3 regions of the Kitasatospora sp. NPDC002543 genome follow, and region 1 is predicted to be linked to each of the others. Evidence: riboswitches for the same ligand, from Rfam matches in the RefSeq annotation. Region 1 holds a riboswitch; each other region holds the start of a gene.
The links. Region 1 has a riboswitch for cobalamin ahead of ACWD4P_RS09460 (hypothetical protein). Riboswitches for the same ligand answer to the same signal wherever they lie in the genome.

Region 1 (5,613 bases):
CGATCTGGGCCGCCGGGCCCGAAACCGCCCCGGCCCATGCGTACGTGCCGGGCACCGTCAACATCCTCGTCGTCGTCCCGGCGACGGTGTCCGACGCGGGCCTGGTGAACCTGCTCGCCACGGCCACGGAGGCGAAGGTCCAGGCACACCGGCGCGGGGGAGGATGCGGAGCCGTTCGGCGGCCCGCGCTCGCTGTGGGGTGCACGGGTGGCGCGCGCGGTCCACGCGGCGGTGCGCGCGGGGGCCGAGAGGGACCGCGCGCGCCGGGCGCGGGGGCCCGCACCCGAGCACGCACGGCCGACGCAGGACTGCCGCCGCAGCTTCGTCCTGTCGGTGGATCAGCTGCCGTAGCGCAGCGAGACGGTGTCGCCGAGGTGGACGGTGGTGGCCCGGGTAGCGGTGGTGGGGGTGGCGCCGTCCAGGCCGACCTTCCAGGTGGAGGAGCCGCTGTTCGCGGTGCCGTTGAGCGCGGTGACGGTGCCGCCTCCGGTGGCCGGGGTGACGGAGGTGACGCAGCCGCTCGGAGTGGCGGTGGCTGCCGCGTCGAGGACGTCGCCGAGGGTCGTGGTGGTGCCGGTGGGGGCGAGGGTGACGGCGCAGACCTTGAGGCTGCCGGTGCCGTCGTCGACGACCAGGGCGAGCTTCGCGACGGTACCCGTGGTGAAGTCGGTGGTGGCGGACCAGGCGGGTTCGCCCGCGGTGGTCGGCGCCGGCGGGGTGGCGGTGAACCCGGCGCCGGCGACGGCGCGCAGGCCGTCGACGGAGGCGTACGGCGACGGGGAGGTGTCGGTGGGCAGGTACTTGAAGCCGCCGCCGGGCTTGAACTGCTGGGCGATGAGGAAGTCGAGCGGGGTCTTGCCGGTGCCGCTGGTGAAGTCGGTGCCCTGGGGGTTGATTCCGCAGGCGTTGAGGCCGGACACGGCCCAGCCGTTGGAGTCGGTGTTGACGCCGAACATGGCGTTGAAGGCGCCGGAGGAGGCGAGCTTGCCCTTGAGGAAGTTCTTCGCGGCCACGATCGCGGCGTCGGTGTTCGGGACGCCGCCGACACACAGCGAGGCCATGGCGGCGCCGGTCATGTCGATGTCGCTGCCCTGGGCGAGCGCGGTCGGGTCGCCGGCGGCCTTGCTGTAGTTCCAGCCGCCGTCGTTGTGCTGGTTGGCGCGCACGGTCGCGACCGAGGCGTTCAGCAGGGACTGCGGGACGCGTTGTCCGCCGCTCTGGGTCTTGGCACCGCCGAGGGCGAGCAGACCGAAGACGGTCCCGTTGAAGTTCGCGGACGGGCCGTAGTAGCCGGGTTCGGCGGTCTGCCAGTAGGCGGCGAGGTCGGCCACGAGGTTGCGGCCCGGGCCGATCCGTGCAGGGTCGATGCCGGCCGCGTAGGAGTTGAGGATGCCGCGTTCGTAGTCCGTCACCACGGGCGAGGCGCTGGGCCAAGTGGGGGCGGCGAGCTGGTTGCGGTAGACGAGGCGGGCGTTCTTGCTGGTGTCACCGCCGGGGGTCACGTCCGCGGAGGCGGTCCCGGCGGCGGCGAGCGCGCTGAAGGCCCACTCGTTGGAGAGCCCGCCGCCGGTGACGTAGCTGCCGTCGGCGGCCTGGAGGGACTTGAGGTACGTCACGCCGGTGCTCTTGGAGGTGGCTATCTGACTCGGCGAGGCGGTGGCGTGCGCAGGGACGGCCGACAGGAGGAGGGCGCCGGCGGCCATGGAGACGGTCGCCGCGGAGGCGAGACGTGAGGAGATGAGGCGCGAGTGCGCGGGAACGGACACGGAACGGGCTCCTTGGGGTGACGGGCGCGCCGGTCCTGCCCCGGGCGCCGGCACTCGTTCGGGGAGCGCGCGGTGGGGGCGGCGGCCGCCCGGATCGCGTGGGCTGGCTGGTGCTGGTGCTGCACGACCGCGCGGGCATTCGGGCTCGGGACCGGTGCAACCACCGCCCCACACCGCTGCGCGTCAGCTCCGGATTCGCACCGGATTCCCCCGCTCGGCCACCGCGGACGTTACCGCACCCGTGAACGGATCTACGAGGTGGTGAAAGTGACATGACGACTCGTTGACGACGACTTCGAGCGCGTGGTGTGATGAACCGCTTTTTCATCCTCGGCAGTCAGGGGAAGCCGGTCCGATTCCGGCGCTGACCCGCAACCGTAGACCCGCCCGCAAGGGCCGGTGAGCCGGAATGCCTGCGCCGGGGCCTTGTTCAGGAGTACATGCGTCGTCGTGGACTACGACGCGGTCACGACGGTCCCCGTACCGGGGAGAGCCGTCGGCTGCGCCGTGGGACCCCGACGACCGATCGGGGAGTCGCCGGTGAGGGTCAGCAGCAGTCCTACGCGTCACAGAAGCAGAGAGCTGGGCTCGCTTCTGGTCACCACGGCCGTCGCAGTGGCCGCCTGCGGAACGGTCCTGCTGGGCCACCCCGGCAGCGCGGCAGCCGACCCGATCGAGCAGTGCACGGCGACGACGGGCGCGATCGTCGCCGTCGACTTCGGCCACTGGGGCGGCGGGGTCGTCCGCGGCTGCGACGCCCACCCGACGACCGGGATGAACCTGCTGCACAACGCTGGTTTCACCACGACCGGGACCGAGCACGACGGGCCCGCCTTCATCTGCCGGCTCGGCACCGGGACCTTCAACGGCGGCGTCCAGTACCCCACTCCGGCCGAGGAACCGTGCGTCAACACCCCGCAGGCCACCGCGTACTGGTCGTACTGGATCGCCGCACCCGGCCAACAGACCTGGTCCTACAGTCAGTTCGGCGCCGGCACGCAGCAGCCCAAGCCCGGCGAGGTCGAGGCCTGGGTGTACGGCGGCACCGACATCGGCGGCACCAGCGGGGCACCGAGCTTCACCCCGGACTCGGTCCGCTCCAAGAACGGTGGCTCCTCGGCGTCCCCTTCGCCTTCCTCCTCCCCCTCGGCTACCCCGACCCCGACCGCGAGCCCCACCGGGCCCTCCGCAACCGGCAACCCGGCCGCGGCCGCGGCCTGGCTGGCCGGTCAACTCGTCGGCAGCGACCACATGGAGAACTGGGCCGCCCCGGGGCCGGACTACCCCCGGACCGCCCTCACCGCCGTCGCGCTCGCCGCCGCCGGGACGCAGGACCCGGCGCTGCGCAAGGTCGTCGGCTTCCTCGTCGACCACACCGACGCGTTCCTGTACCCCGACGGCCCCACCGGCGCGCCCGACACGAGGGCCGCCGCCCTGCTGGCTCTCGTCGCGGAGAGCACCGGCCGCGACCCGCGCACCTTCGGCGGGCGGGACCTGCTCGCCGCGCTCACCGACCACGTCTGCACGGCAGCCGGGGAGAACGGCAAGTGCACCGCCGCCGGGGACTTCCTCGGTGCGGCCTCGCCCTGGGTCCAGTCCCTGGGCGTCATCGCACTCCAGCGCGCCGGCGTCACGCCGCCCGCCCCGGCACTCGCCCGCTTCACGGCCTTCCAGTGCGCCGACGGCGGCATGGCCGGCTCGATGATCGTCGCCGGTGACCACTGCGAATCCGACCCGCTCACCACCGCGGCCGCCGCCCTCGCCCTGCGCACGGCCCCCGGCTACGAGGCAACCGCCAAGAAGGCCACCGACCAGCTCGCGGCGAGCCAGCAGCCCGACGGCTCCCTCCTCCCGTACGCCGGCGCACCCGGCGACACCACCAGCACCGCGAGCGCCGCCCAGGCCTTCCAGGCCACCGGCCAGGGCGCCCGCTGGGCCGCCGCCACCGCCTGGCTCGCCGCCCGCCAGAACAAGGACGGCGGCTTCGGCCCCGACGCGTTCACGCCGGACCCGGACGCCGCCGCCACCGAACAGGCCATCCTGGCCCTGACCGGAACCGACCTCACCAGCGTCCGGCACAACCCCGACGGCGCCACCCCGACGCCCACCCCGCCCGTCGGCAGGAAGCCCGACGCCGCCAAGGGCAGCGCCTACCTCACCGACCCGGCACGGCTGATCGGCGGCCACTACTACGAGGGCTTCCCGGCCTTCGCCGACTTCGGCCTCACCATCGACGGCGCCTACGCCCTCGCCGCCACCGGCACCGACGACGCCGCGCTGCGCCGGATCGTCGACTTCCTGGACCAGCAGGGCAAGGACGCGAGCGATCGTACCGTCAACGACTGGACCGCCATCGGAACCGAGTACGCCGGCGGTGGCTCGATCGGCAAGGAAGCGCTGCTCGCCGAGGTCGTCGGCCGGGACCCGCGGAACTTCGGCGGCCACGACCTGATCGCCGCCCTCGCGGCGATGGTGTGCACCAAGGCCGACGCGAACACCGGCTGCGACGCCCCGGGCAACTACGCCTACGCCACCTCGGTCTTCTCCCAGGCGCTCGCCGTCATGGCTCAGCTCCGGGCCGGTGAGTCGGCCGGCGCGGCCCCCGCCATCGCCTACCTGAAGGGCCTCCAGCACGCGGACGGCTCCTGGCCGAGCCTGATCCCCGCCACCGGCGACTCCGACGTGGACAGCACCGCGATGGCGGTCATGGCCCTGGCCCTGGTCCCGGGCGAGGACGCCGCGCAGGCGGTCGACAAGGGGCTCGGCTGGCTCGCCGCGCGGCAGCTGCCGGACGGGGGCTTCCCCGGCGCGGCCGGTGACTCGACCAACTCGGCCGCCCTGGCCGTACAGGGCATGACGCTGCGCAAGAACACCTACGACGGTCAGATCGACAAGGCACTCGACTTCCTCGCCGGGCAGCAGAACGGCGACGGCGGGTTCAACGTCGCCTCCGGCGGACAGCAGGGTTCGGACGTCCGGGCCTCCACGCAGGTGCTGGGCGGTGCTACCGGGATCTCCTTCGGGACGCTGACCCGCTCCCTCGGAGGTACGCCGACGCCGACCCCCACGGGGACTCCGACGCAGATGCCCACGGGGACGCCGACCGGCACGCCTACGGGCACCGCGAGCGCAACCGGCACGCCGACCCCGACGGGCACCGGCACGCCGTCGGCGACGACGTCCCCCACCTCCGTCGCGTCCGATCCCGGTGACGGCTCGACCACCCGTCCGTCCGACGCCCCGCTCGTCGGTGAACCGGTCGGCGGTGGCGTGCCTGCCGGGGCCGGGCAGTCCGGTACCGGCGGCCTCGCGGCGACGGGGAGCGAAGCACTGGCACTGACCGGGGCGGCCGGTCTGCTGACCGTGCTCGGCGCTGTGGCCGTCCTGGCCGCCCGCCGTCGTACCGCCTCCGGTTCGGGGCGTCACCGGTGATCCGGCGCTTCGGCCGGCTGATCGGTGCCGCCGCCGCGACCCTGGCCGTGGCGTTCGGCGGTGTCGCCGTGGGCACCGCCCCCGCCGCCGCCGCACCGCTGCCGATGGACCAGTGCACCACCACCTCCGGCGTGGTCCTCGCCGTGGACTTCGGCAAGTGGGGCGGTCCGCTGCTGCGGTCCTGCGGGACCACCCCGACCACCGGGTACACCCTGCTCAACCAGGGCGGCTGGAAGACCACCGGGACGGGGCACGACGGCCCGGCGTTCATCTGCCGGATCGGCTACAGCGGGTTCCAGGGCGGGAAGCAGTTCCCGACCCCGGACCAGGAGAAGTGCGTCCTGACGCCTCCGGCCACGGCCTACTGGTCGTACTGGCACGCGGATCCGGGCCAGAACACCTGGTCGTACAGCCA
Region 2 (5,613 bases), on a different contig from region 1:
ACCAGTACACGTAGGCGAACGCGCCGTAGAAGAAGAGGCCCTCGACGCACGCCGCGAAGCAGATCAGGTTCAGGAGGAACGCGCGGCGGTCCTCCTTGGTCTGCAGCGACTCGATGTGGTCGACCGCGTTCATGTACTTGAAGCAGAACTGCGCCTTCTGGCGGATGGAGGGGATGTTCTCCACCGCGGCGAAGGCCGCGTTGCGGTCCTCCGGGTCGGGCAGGTAGGTGTCCAGCAGCGTCAGGTAGAACTGGACGTGCACGGCCTCCTCGAACAGCTGGCGCGACAGGTACAGCCGCGCCTCCGGGGAGTTGATGTGCTTGTAGAGGCTCAGCACCACGTTGTTGGAGACGATCGAGTCACCGGTGGCGAAGAACGCGACCAGTCGCCCGATGAGGTGGCGCTCGCCCTCGCTGAGCTTCGCCAGGTCGGCGACGTCGGAGTGCAGGTCCACCTCCTCGACGGTCCAGGTGTTCTTGATGGCGTCCCGGTACCGGTCGTAGAACGACGGGTAGCGCATCGGGCGCAGGGTCAGCTCGAAGCCGGGGTCGAGCAGCATCTTCTGGCGGTCGTCGGACATTACTGGCAGGCCTCGCAGGACTCGGGGTTCTCCAGGGAGCAGGCGATGGCGGCTTCCTGCTCCGGGGTGAGGGAGGGGGTGTTCACGGGCACCGGCGCCGGCGCGGCGGCACGGGCGGTGCCGGACGCGGCCTGGGCGATGCGGGTGGCCGGGCGCGAACGCAGGTAGTAGGTGGTCTTCAGGCCGACCTTCCACGCGTAGGCGTACATCGAGCTGAGCTTGCCGATGGTCGGCGCCGCCATGAACAGGTTCAGGGACTGGCTCTGGTCCAGGTACGGCATGCGGGCCGCGGCCAGGTCGATCAGCGCGCGCTGCGGCAGCTCCCACGCGGTGCGGTACAGCGAACGCACCTCGGCGGGCAGCCAGTTGAGCTCCTGGACGGAGCCGTTGGCGTCGCGCAGGGCGTCGCGGGTCTGCTGGTCCCAGACGCCGAGCTCCTTGAGCTCGCGCACCAGGTACGGGTTGACCTGGAGGAACTCGCCGGACAGCGTCTCGCGCTTGAACAGGTTGGACACCTGCGGCTCGATGCACTCGTAGACGCCGGCGATGGAGGCGATGGTCGCGGTCGGCGCGATGGCCAGCAGCAGCGAGTTGCGCAGGCCGGTCTCGGCGATCCGGGCGCGCAGCGCCGTCCAGCGGTCGGCCCACTGCGGGGCGGCCGTCGGGAAGTGGTCGATGTGCAGCTCGCCGCGGGCGGCGCGGGTCTCGCCGTACGCCTCGTGGCGGCCGAGCTGCTCGGCCAGGTCGGCGGAGCGCTCGTAGGCGGTGAGCATGATGCGCTCGGCGATGAGGGTGGAGAGGACCTTCGCCTCGGCGGAGTCGAAGTCGATCCGCAGCTGGAAGAAGACGTCCTGGAGGCCCATCACGCCGAGGCCGACCGGCCGCCAGCGGGAGTTGGAGGTGCCCGCCTCGGTGGTCGGGTAGAAGTTGATGTCCACCACGCGGTCGAGGAAGGTGACGGCGGTGCGCACGGTGGCGTCCAGCCGCTCCCAGTCCATGGCGCCGATGAGGTCGGCGGCCGTGGCGCCCGGGGCGACGTGGGCGCCCAGGTTGACCGAGCCCAGGTTGCAGACGGCGGTCTCGGAGTCGTCCGTGACCTCCAGGATCTCCGTGCACAGGTTGGAGGAGTGCACGGTGCGGCCCGGCAGGGCGGTCTGGTTGGCGGCGCGGTTGGAGGCGTCCTTGAAGGTCATCCAGCCGTTGCCGGTCTGCGCCAGGGTGCGCATCATGCGGGCGTACAGGGTCTGCGCCGGGATGGTGCGGACGGCCTTGCCGGCCAGCTCGGCCTTGCGGTAGGCCTCGTCGAAGTCGGCGCCCCACAGGTCGACCAGCTCGGGCACGTCGGCCGGGGAGAACAGCGACCAGTCCTGGTTGGCGTTGACCCGGCGCATGAACTCGTCCGGGATCCAGTGGGCCAGGTTGAGGTTGTGGGTGCGGCGCGCCTCTTCGCCGGTGTTGTCGCGGAGCTCCAGGAACTCCTCGATGTCGGCGTGCCAGGTCTCCAGGTAGACGCAGGCCGCGCCCTTGCGGCGGCCGCCCTGGTTGACGGCGGCGACCGAGGAGTCGAGGGTGCGCAGGAACGGCACGATGCCGTTGGACTTGCCGTTGGTGCCGCGGATCAGGCTGCCGCGCGAGCGGATGCGCGAGTAGGACAGGCCGATGCCGCCGGCGTGCTTGGACAGGCGGGCGATCTGCGCGTAGCGGTTGTAGATCGAGTCCAGGTTGTCCAGCGGCGAGTCGAGCAGGTAGCAGCTCGACATCTGCGGGTGGCGGGTGCCGGAGTTGAAGAGCGTCGGCGAGGAGGTCAGGTACTCCAGGCGGCTCATCAGGCCGTACAGCTCGGCCACCTCGCGCACCGACTGCTCGCTGTCGCCGACCGCCAGGCCGCAGGCGACGCGGAGCAGGAAGTGCTGCGGGGTCTCGATCACCTTGCGGGTGATCGGGTGGCGCAGCAGGTAGCGGGACTGCACGGTGCGCAGGCCGAAGTACTCGAAGCGGTCGTCGCCCGAGGGGTCGATCAGCGCGTCCAGGGCGGCGGCGTGCTTGGCGACGAACGCGGCGGTGGTGTCGCCGATCAGGCCCTCGGCGTGGCCGACGGCGATCGAGGCGGAGAAGGACACCGAGCCCTGGCTGTTCGCCTCGTCGACGATCTCCAGCGCGAGCAGGCGGGCGGCCAGCTTCGAGTACTGGGGGTCCTCGGCGATCATCGACGCGGCGGCGTCCACGGCCAGCCCGCGCAGCTCGGCGAAGTCCGAGCCGGCGTGGCGGCCGCGCAGTGCGGCGGCGGCGACATGGCCGGGGTCGACCTCGGTGAGGTCGGTGCTGCGGTCGGTGAGCAGCCGCAGCAGCGCGCCCCCGGGGTCGGAGACCGTCGGGTCGGTGAAGGCGGTACCGGAGCCCTGGGCGGGCAGGGTGGCTGAGGCAGCGGTGGTCAAGGCGCTCTCTCCTGGCGGCGATCGGCGGCGGTGCTCGGGGGCCACCGGGCCGATCTGGGCAGGGGAGCACGGCGCGAACGCAAAAAGCGTCGCGCGAGGTGACTCCCCGGCCCGCCCGCGAGGCCCGGAGGGGTACTGCTCGTGCCGGCGCGGCCTCTGCGGGAGGGCCGTGGCGCACGCCGTCGGCAGGTACTCGGACTCGCGGGGTGCGGCTGCTGGAGCCGCCCGCTCACCGCTGCGGGGCAGTCCCGGATTCGCACCGGGTTCCCCTGCATCGACAGCAGAAGCGAGCATACATGTAGTGCCGCCAGACTGCGGCGGCACCATATGTTGTGCCTGTCGTGTCGCGGGTGTGCGTGGGCCGGACAGCCGGTCAGTGCTTGAGATAGACCTTGTACGTGCTCGAATCACCGGTCGGCGAGGTGAACTGGGCGACCAGCCGGTAGTGTCCGGCGGCGGCCAGGGCCTCGCGCAGGGCCCGGTCGGTGCCCCTCGGCGCGGTGCTGTCCAGGACGACCATGGTGAACCAGCCGTCCCGGATCGCGGCCACACTGCCGTCGTCCCCGTGGTGCTGCACCCCGCCGCCGTCGCGGTACTCCGTGCCGGCCCGCGTCGAGATCCACTGCGCGGGTTCGGAGACGCTGCCGAGGTAGTACTCGGCCAGGCCGTCGACCTCGGTGAGATAGCGCCCCTGGGGCTCGGTGTGGGCCCTCAGAACGGCCAGCAGGCGGCCGGAGTCGGGCCCGTTCTGGTAGCGCAGGGCGGACTGCTCCATGCCGAGCGCGAGCAGCGCGACCCAGACCAGGATGCCCAGCTGGGGGTGGCGGAAGTGGGCGCCGACCAGCCGGGTCAGGCCGACCCCGGCGAGCGGGGCGGCGAGCAGCATGCCGTAGCCGAGGTGGCGGAACAGCGCGCCGGAGGTGCCGGTCCACAGGTGGGCGGCGGGGATCAGCAGGGCGGTGACGGTCAGGACGGCCCCGAGCAGGGCGCGCTGCCCCCGGGTGGTGGGGACGGCGTCCTTCTCCGGCGCGTCGTGCTCGTTCATCTGCTCGCGGCGCGCGTAGGCGACGGTGCCGGCGACGGCGAGGACGGTGAACAGGCCGGCCCACTGGAGCGTGCCGAGCAGGATCGGGCCGGCCGGGCCGGGCGCGTTGCCGCGCGAGGGCGACCACCCCGCGACCGCGCCGAGGGTGCCGTACGGGAGCAGCAGGACGAGGGTGGCGGCGGCCGACAGCAGCGCGCGCACGGCGGCCGGGCCGGGCCGGTGGTGCGGCCGGGCGGCGGCGAACGCGAGGGCGACCAGCGCGGGGACGGCGAAGGCCGCGGAGTAGGCCACGGCGCAGGCCAGTGCCGCGGGTGGGGCGGCGAGCAGGGCCAGGGCCGGATGGCGGCGGGCGGTGAACACCGTGGTCCAGGCCGCGAGGGCGATCAGCAGGACGGCGAGGGACTCGGGCGCGGCGTAGAAGCCGACGACGACGGTGGACTGGAGGACGGCGTACACGGCGATCGCGCAGATGGCGACCCGCTCGTTGAACAGACGCCTGGTCAGCGCGTACAGCAGCATCGTGGTGATCAGTGCGAAGCCGAGACTGAGCAGCCGGGTGCCCCAGATGCCGTTGGCGTCGGCGGCGGCGCCGGCCAGCGGCGGGTAGAGCCAGGGCGAGCCGTGCACCCGGTCGACCAGGTCGGTGGTGACCGGGGTGCCGTGCAGCAGGTGGGCCAGCTGCTGGCGGCCGGCGACCATGGCGGCGGCCTCGTCGGGGTGCGCGGCGGCCAGCAGCCGCAGCGAGAGCGCGGCCTGGACGGTCAGGACGGCGCCCAGCAGGCCGCGGGCGATCCAGCGGCGCCGGGGGCTGCTGCCCGGGTCCCAGCCGATCGTGGGGACCGGCGGGATGGTGTACGGGGCCAGCTCGATGCCGTCGGGGTTGTCCACCGCCACGGCCGCGCGGTGCTCGGCGGGGTCCGGTTCCGGACCGGCCGTCGGGCCGTGGGCGGAGCGGCTGGTCGGGACGGGGGGGAACTCGGACTCAGTGCTCATCGGGGGTTCCGGATGTCGAAGCCGTAACGGGGGTCGGACACGCGCTGTTTGAACGCGGCGAGGGTGTCCGGGACGGCCTCGACCCGCCAGTCCGCCCGTTTGACGATGTTGAACCAGACGAAGCCGATGATGTCGTCGTGCGCCTCCAGCCCGGAGAACAGCTGGTCGATGTCGGCCTGCTGGCGCTTGCCCTGCTCGGACGCGGTCTCGCTGATGAAGAAGGGCTTGGCGCAGAAGGTGCGGATCTCGGCCATGGTGGGCCCGTAGAGGGTCTCGAAGGTCTTCGGCCCGGTGCGGGTGAAGTAGCCGGTCATGCCGGCCCAGTCGACGTAGGTGTCGCCGGGGTAGTACGGCTGCAGGCGGGTGTTGGGCGCGGGGTCGATGATGTTGGGGCTCCAGACCCAGATCACGTTGGTGGCGCCGGCCTGGTCGAAGATGTCGTGGACGTGGCGCCAGGCGGCCACGAAGTCCTCGGGGGTGGCTGCCTGGCGGCCCCACGGGTACCAGTCGCCGTTCATCTCGTGGGCGATGCTGATGGCGATCGGCAGGTTGAGCTTGGC
Region 3 (5,613 bases), on a different contig from region 1:
GCAGGACCCGAGCGGCGGCGAACTGCCCGGCTTCCCCTCCGAGACCGCGGCCCTGGAGTGGCTGTACGCCGAACGGGCCAACTTCCGCGCGGTGGTGGAGGAGGCGGCCAGGCAGGGGTGGCACGGCGAGGTGTGGCGGCTCTGCGAGTCGCTCTGGCTGCTGTACCACGACCGGAAGCTCTACCAGGACTGGATCGCCACCCACCGGCTCGGCATCGAGTCGGCGCAGTGGGACAACCGGCCGGACGCCGTGGTCCGGATGCGCAACCAGCTCGCCCGCGCCCATCTCGACCGCAAGGAATTCCCGCTCGCCGCCGAGCAGTTGGCGCTGGCCACCGAGCAGGTGCCGCTGGTGGCCGACCGTCAGGTGGTCGGGGTGCTCTACGAGACCGACGGCCTGTTCTGCCTGGCCGACGGACGTCCGGCGGACGCGGTGGAGCGGTTCACCCTGGCCCTGGCGGAGAACCGCGGGGACGAGCACGGCGAGATCGTCCAGAGCTACCACCTCGCGCAGGCGCTGATCGCCGACGGCCGCGCGGAGCAGGCGCTGACCCTGTTGGCCGGGGCCACCGCCCTGGCCGAGGACACCGGGGACAACGACATGCTGATGAAGCTGCCGCTGGTCCGGGCCCGGGCACACCGGGCGCTCGGACAGCTGGACCTCGCCGTCGCCCAGGCCGAGGACTGCGCCCGGCGGGCCGAGGAGCGCAGCCAGTACGCGAAGGAGGCGCAGGCGCACACCCTGCTCGTCGCCCTCGCCGAGGAGTCGGCGAACGAGGAGCTGGCGGAGCGCAGCCGCGAACGGCTGCGGCAGCTGGCCGAGTAGGGCCCGGCGCCGGGGCTGCGGCGCGCCCGGGGACGAGCGGCAGGGCGGGCCCTACGGTCCGGTGCGGAAGGACACCCGGGTGCGGTGCTCGCCGGTGCGGACGGTGAGTCCGTGCGCGGGCAGGCCGGCCTGGTCGCCGCCGTCGGCGAGCCAGCAGGCCACGGCGGAGCCGAGCAGCAGCGGGTCGACGGCGAGGTCGGAGTCTCCCCAGCCCGGTTCGGCGCGGGCCTCCAGGAGCAGACCGGTGCGCAGCCGGAGCAGGTGGCGGGCCGGGCCGAGGGCGGCCACCGCGACGGTCAGGCCGGGGAGTTCGGCGGCGCGGTCGGCGAGCCAGCGGGCGGCGGGGAGTTCGGCGTGGGCCTCGGTGCGGGCCAGGACCTCGGCGGTGTAGCGCAGGGCGTCGCCCGGGTGGTCGTCGGTGAGGGCGTGGAAGCCGCGCGGGGTGTGGTCCTTCGGGTCGAAGGGGTAGCGCCGCAGGCTGACTTCGGTGCCCTCGCTCCTGCCCTCGACGTCGTACGCGGTGGGCCGCTCGGTGGCCGGGGGGTGCGGAACGGGCCTGGGGTAGGGCGGCAGGGCCGGCTCGTCCCCGGGTTCGTCCAGTCCGTCGAGGAAGGAGTAGAGCAGCGGGCGCAGCAGCCGGGCGGACTCGCCGCGGTGCGCGAGTGACCGGTCGGTGATGGAGCTGAGGTCGGCGGGCTCCTCGGCCAGGGCCCGTTCGACCTGGGCGGCGAGGTCGCCGTCCGGGTCGAGGGCGGGCGCGGCCTGGCCGAAGGCGTAGCTGGGGGAGCGCGGGTCGAGTTCGGCGGCGCCGGTGGCGACGAGCAGGGTGCGCCGGTTCAGGGCGGCGCCGTAGAAGGTGACGGAGCCGTGGTCGCCGATCACGCAGTCGGCGGCGACGAGTGCGGCCTGCCAGCCCTGGTGGGGCGGGATCAGGCGCAGGCCCATCCGGCAGGCGGCGTCGAGCAGCGCCTCGGGGTCGTGGCGGCTCCACACGTTGGGGTGCAGGACGACGGCCACCGTGTACTCGTCGGCGGGGAGTTGGCGGACCAGCCGCTGGGGCAGGTCGGGGCGGCGGCCGAAGGAGGAGTGCGCGCTCCAGGTGGAGCTGAGGACGACGAGCCGTCGGCTGCCGGTGGCGCCGAGCGCGGCCCGGTAGCCGTCGCGGGAGCGTCGGCTGCCGAGCATCCGGTCGAAGCACGGGTCGCCGACGACCCGGGCGACGTCCAGGGCCTCGGGGCAGGAGATCCGCAGGCGGTCCAGCTGTTCGGGGTGGGAGAGGCCGAGGACGTCCACGAACACCCTTCCGCGGTGGGTGAGTTCGTTGCGGGACAGGCCGGCGGCGCTGACCGTGTCGCCGGTGGACTCGGTGACCAGTCGGTTGTAGCCGGCGCCGTGCGGGAGGACGACGAGGCGGGCGTCCAGGCGGTGCATGGAGGAGTGGACGGCGCAGGAGACGGCCAGGTCGAAGCGGAGGCGGACGGCCTCCTCCCAGTCCAGCACGGTGAAGCCGGGCAGGCCGTGCAGGTACTCGTCCAGGGCGCGGTCGGCGAAGGCGGAACCGGGGTTGACGGTGAAGTACCGCTCGACGCCCTCCGGGTTCAGCAGGCTGAGGACGTCCAGGACCCGGGTCGCCGAGGTGAGGGTGCGGGCGACCGCCAGCACGCGGGCCTTGACCGGTTCGGTGTTCCAGCGGTCGGCGGGCCAGGCGTGGGGGTGGGACGGCACATCATGATCGTACTGGCCGGGGCGGCGTCCGGCGCGTCCTTCCGGGGAAGGACGCGCTCCGGGGAGGGCCGAGCCGGGGTCAGCCCGTGGCCGCGCCGGGCTCGTGGTGCTCGGCGGCGGCGCACTCGTCGAGGATGGGGCGCATGGACTCGTCCACGAGCCGGTAGCGCACCACTCGTCCGTCCCGGTCGCCGGTGACCACGCCGGCCGTGCGGAGCAGCCGCAGGGCCTGGGAGACGGCGGGGTCGCGCATGCCGGTGGCCACCGCGAGGTCGGTGACGGCGAGGGGGCCGGCCCGGTGGAGGGCGAGCAGCAGGGCGAGCCGTCCGGGGTCGGCGAGCAGCGAGAAGCGCTCCGCCCAGGACCGGACGTGTGCCGGGTCGCCGATCGCGGCGATGGCTTCGCAGACCCGGTGCCCGTCGATGGTGCGGTGGCCCGCGCGGTCGGCCGGTACGAGATGCATGCGGACATTCTCGCAGGCGGCGGCCTGTGATCCTGGACACCTGCGCAGGTGCGCAACCTTGCACGGGTCGGGGCGTGGCCCTACGGTGTTCCCCGCCGTGGTGCTCGGGAAGACCGGTGACGGACCCTCAGGGGTCCCAGCCCGGAGCGGCCCTCGCCACTGTGATCGGGTCGTTCCTCCGCATGCGGAGGAGCGTCGTCCGTCCCCACGAAGCCACTGGGCGCCCCACGCCCGGGAAGGCGGGTACGGGTGTCCCGTAAGCCAGGAGACCGGCCACGGCATCTCACGAGGTTTTCCACGAGGTGCTGGAGCGTGATCCGCAGATGACCCTGCCCGAAACCGTTGCCGACGGGCCGAACACGGCCCCTTCCGCACTGCCCGCCTTCAAGTGGCGGCGCGAGGACACCGTCCGTACGGCGGGGCTGATGGCGGTGATCGTGGCCATGCACGTGGTGGCCTTCGGCACGCTGATCTTCCTGGTCGCGCCCGAGAGGTACGCGGTCGGTACCCAGGTCTTCGGGGTGGGCCTGGGCATCACCGCGTACACCCTCGGCATGCGGCACGCCTTCGACGCCGACCACATCGCGGTGATCGACAACACCACCCGCAAGCTGATGGCGGACGGCAAGCGGCCGGTCTCGGTGGGCTTCTGGTTCGCCCTCGGGCACTCCTCGATGGTGGTGCTGATGGCCGCCCTGGTGGCGGGCGGCGCGCAGCTGGCGAACACCCTGATGGACGACGAGTCGCCCACCCACAAGTGGCTCGGCGTGGTCGGTACGACGGCTTCCGGTGCCTTCCTCTACCTGATCGGCGCGCTGAACCTGGCGGCGCTGCTCGGCATCCTCAAGGTGTTCCGCTCGATGCGGGCCGGGAAGTTCGACGAGAAGGAGCTGGAGGCGCACCTCGACTCGCGCGGCTTCATGGCCCGGGTGCTGAACCGGGCGACCCGCTCGATCACCCGGCCGGGGCAGATGTTCCCGGTGGGCATGGTGCTGGGCCTGGGCTTCGACACCGCGACCGAGGTCACCCTGATGGTGATGGCCGGCTCGGGTGCGGCCTCCGGGCTGCCCTGGTACGCGATCGTCTGTCTGCCGCTGCTGTTCGCGGCCGGGATGAGCCTGTTCGACACCCTGGACGGGACGTTCATGAACTTCGCGTACCAGTGGGCCTTCGCCAACCCGGTGCGGAAGGTGTACTACAACCTGACCATCACGGGTCTGTCGATCGCGGTGGCCTTCATCATCGGCACCATCGAGCTGGTCGGGGTGCTGCACGAGAAGCTCGACCTGACCGACCCGGTCACCGGGTTCATCGCGGACATCTCGCTGGACAACGTCGGCTACGCCATCGCCGGGCTGTTCGTGGTCGTCTGGGTGATCGCCATCGGCTACTGGAAGCTCGCCCGGGTCGAGAAGCGCTGGACGCCCGGGAACCCGTGACCCGGGCGGCCGCCGGCGGGCCCGACCGGCCCGGTGCCGCCGCCGCGCCGCAGGCACGCCGAGACGGCGCCTCCCCGGACGGGGGGAGGCGCCGTCGGCGTTCTCCGGGGTCAGTGCCGGTCGCCGTAGCGGCGGCGGAACTGCTCGACCCGGCCGGCGGTGTCCAGCACCCGGGACTGGCCGGTGTAGAAGGGGTGGCTCGCCGAGGAGATCTCGACGTCGATCACCGGGTAGGTGTTGCCGTCCTCCCACTCGACGGTGCGGTCGCCGGTGGCGGTCGACCGGGTGAGGAAGGCGAGGCCGCCGACCTTGTCGCGGAAGACGACCGGGCGGTACCTGGGGTGGATTCCGGACTTCATGAGGGGCTCCTCTCGGGTCGGGCTTCGGTGGTCGGACCGGTCGGGCCGGTCGGGGGTCAGCGCTCCTCGCGGAAGTCGACGTGCCGGCCCGCGGCCGGGTCGTACTTGCGCAGGACCATCCGGTCCGGGTCGTTGCGGCGGTTCTTGCGGGTCACGTACGTGTAGCCGGTGCCGGCGGTGGAGCGGAGCTTGATCACCGGGCGCAGTTCGCTGCGGGCCATCGGGTGTCCTCCTGGGCGCTGGGGTGTCGGTTCCCGGGTCTCGGGCCGGGTGCTGGGAACCGTACACCGAAATGGATGTCATTTTCATCTGGTGTAACGTGAGCCCGGTCCCGCCCATTCCCGGACGCCAGGGAGCACCCATGTCCGCCCACTGCCAACTCACCGGGCGCCGTCCCGGCTTCGGCAACGCGATCTCGCACTCGCACCGCCGTACGCCCCGCCGCTTCGACCCCAACATCCAGCGCAGGCGCTACTGGCTGCCCGGCGAGGGCCGGTACGTCCGGCTGACGCTGAGCGCCAAGGGCATCCGCACCGTGGACGCGATCGGCATCGAGGCCGCCGTCGCCCGCATCCGCGCCCGGGGGGAGAGGGTCTGATGGCCAAGCGGAGCAAGATCGCCAAGAACGAGCGGCGGCGCGCGACCGTCGCCCGCCACGCGGAGCGCCGCGCCGAGCTCAAGCGCGTCATCGCCCACCCCGGCACCGGCCCCGCCGAGCGCGCCGCCGCCCAGGCCGAACTCGCCCGCCAGCCGCGCGACGCCAGCGCCACCCGCGTCCGCAACCGGGACGCCCTGGACGGC

Region 2: linked by a shared signal. The riboswitch ahead of ACWD4P_RS01930 (ribonucleoside-diphosphate reductase subunit alpha) and the one ahead of ACWD4P_RS09460 (hypothetical protein) in region 1 are both predicted to bind cobalamin.
Region 3: linked by a shared signal. The riboswitch ahead of ACWD4P_RS20070 (Nickel transporter NicT) and the one ahead of ACWD4P_RS09460 (hypothetical protein) in region 1 are both predicted to bind cobalamin.

The regions. Positions count from the first base shown of each region.
Region 1 covers NZ_JBSFWR010000015.1:20,751-26,363, reverse strand. Annotated here, with positions in the region: partial or broken gene ACWD4P_RS09465 (adenosylcobinamide amidohydrolase) at 1-351, shown strand, start outside; gene ACWD4P_RS09460 (hypothetical protein) at 339-1,703, opposite strand; cobalamin riboswitch at 1,880-2,014, opposite strand; cobalamin riboswitch at 2,056-2,201, shown strand; gene ACWD4P_RS09455 (prenyltransferase/squalene oxidase repeat-containing protein) at 2,382-5,198, shown strand; gene ACWD4P_RS09450 (hypothetical protein) at 5,195-5,613, shown strand, end outside.
Region 2 covers NZ_JBSFWR010000002.1:180,698-186,310, forward strand. Annotated here, with positions in the region: gene ACWD4P_RS01925 (ribonucleotide-diphosphate reductase subunit beta) at 1-580, opposite strand, end outside; gene ACWD4P_RS01930 (ribonucleoside-diphosphate reductase subunit alpha) at 580-2,991, opposite strand; cobalamin riboswitch at 3,183-3,339, opposite strand; gene ACWD4P_RS01935 (glycosyltransferase family 39 protein) at 3,389-5,053, opposite strand; gene ACWD4P_RS01940 (glycoside hydrolase family 26 protein) at 5,050-5,613, opposite strand, start outside.
Region 3 covers NZ_JBSFWR010000044.1:44,277-49,889, reverse strand. Annotated here, with positions in the region: gene ACWD4P_RS20085 (AAA family ATPase) at 1-826, shown strand, start outside; gene ACWD4P_RS20080 (hypothetical protein) at 878-2,551, opposite strand; gene ACWD4P_RS20075 (ArsR/SmtB family transcription factor) at 2,631-3,014, opposite strand; cobalamin riboswitch at 3,096-3,306, shown strand; gene ACWD4P_RS20070 (Nickel transporter NicT) at 3,338-4,453, shown strand; gene ACWD4P_RS20065 (type B 50S ribosomal protein L31) at 4,564-4,812, opposite strand; gene rpmG (50S ribosomal protein L33) at 4,869-5,033, opposite strand; gene rpmB (50S ribosomal protein L28) at 5,174-5,410, shown strand; gene rpsN (30S ribosomal protein S14) at 5,410-5,613, shown strand, end outside.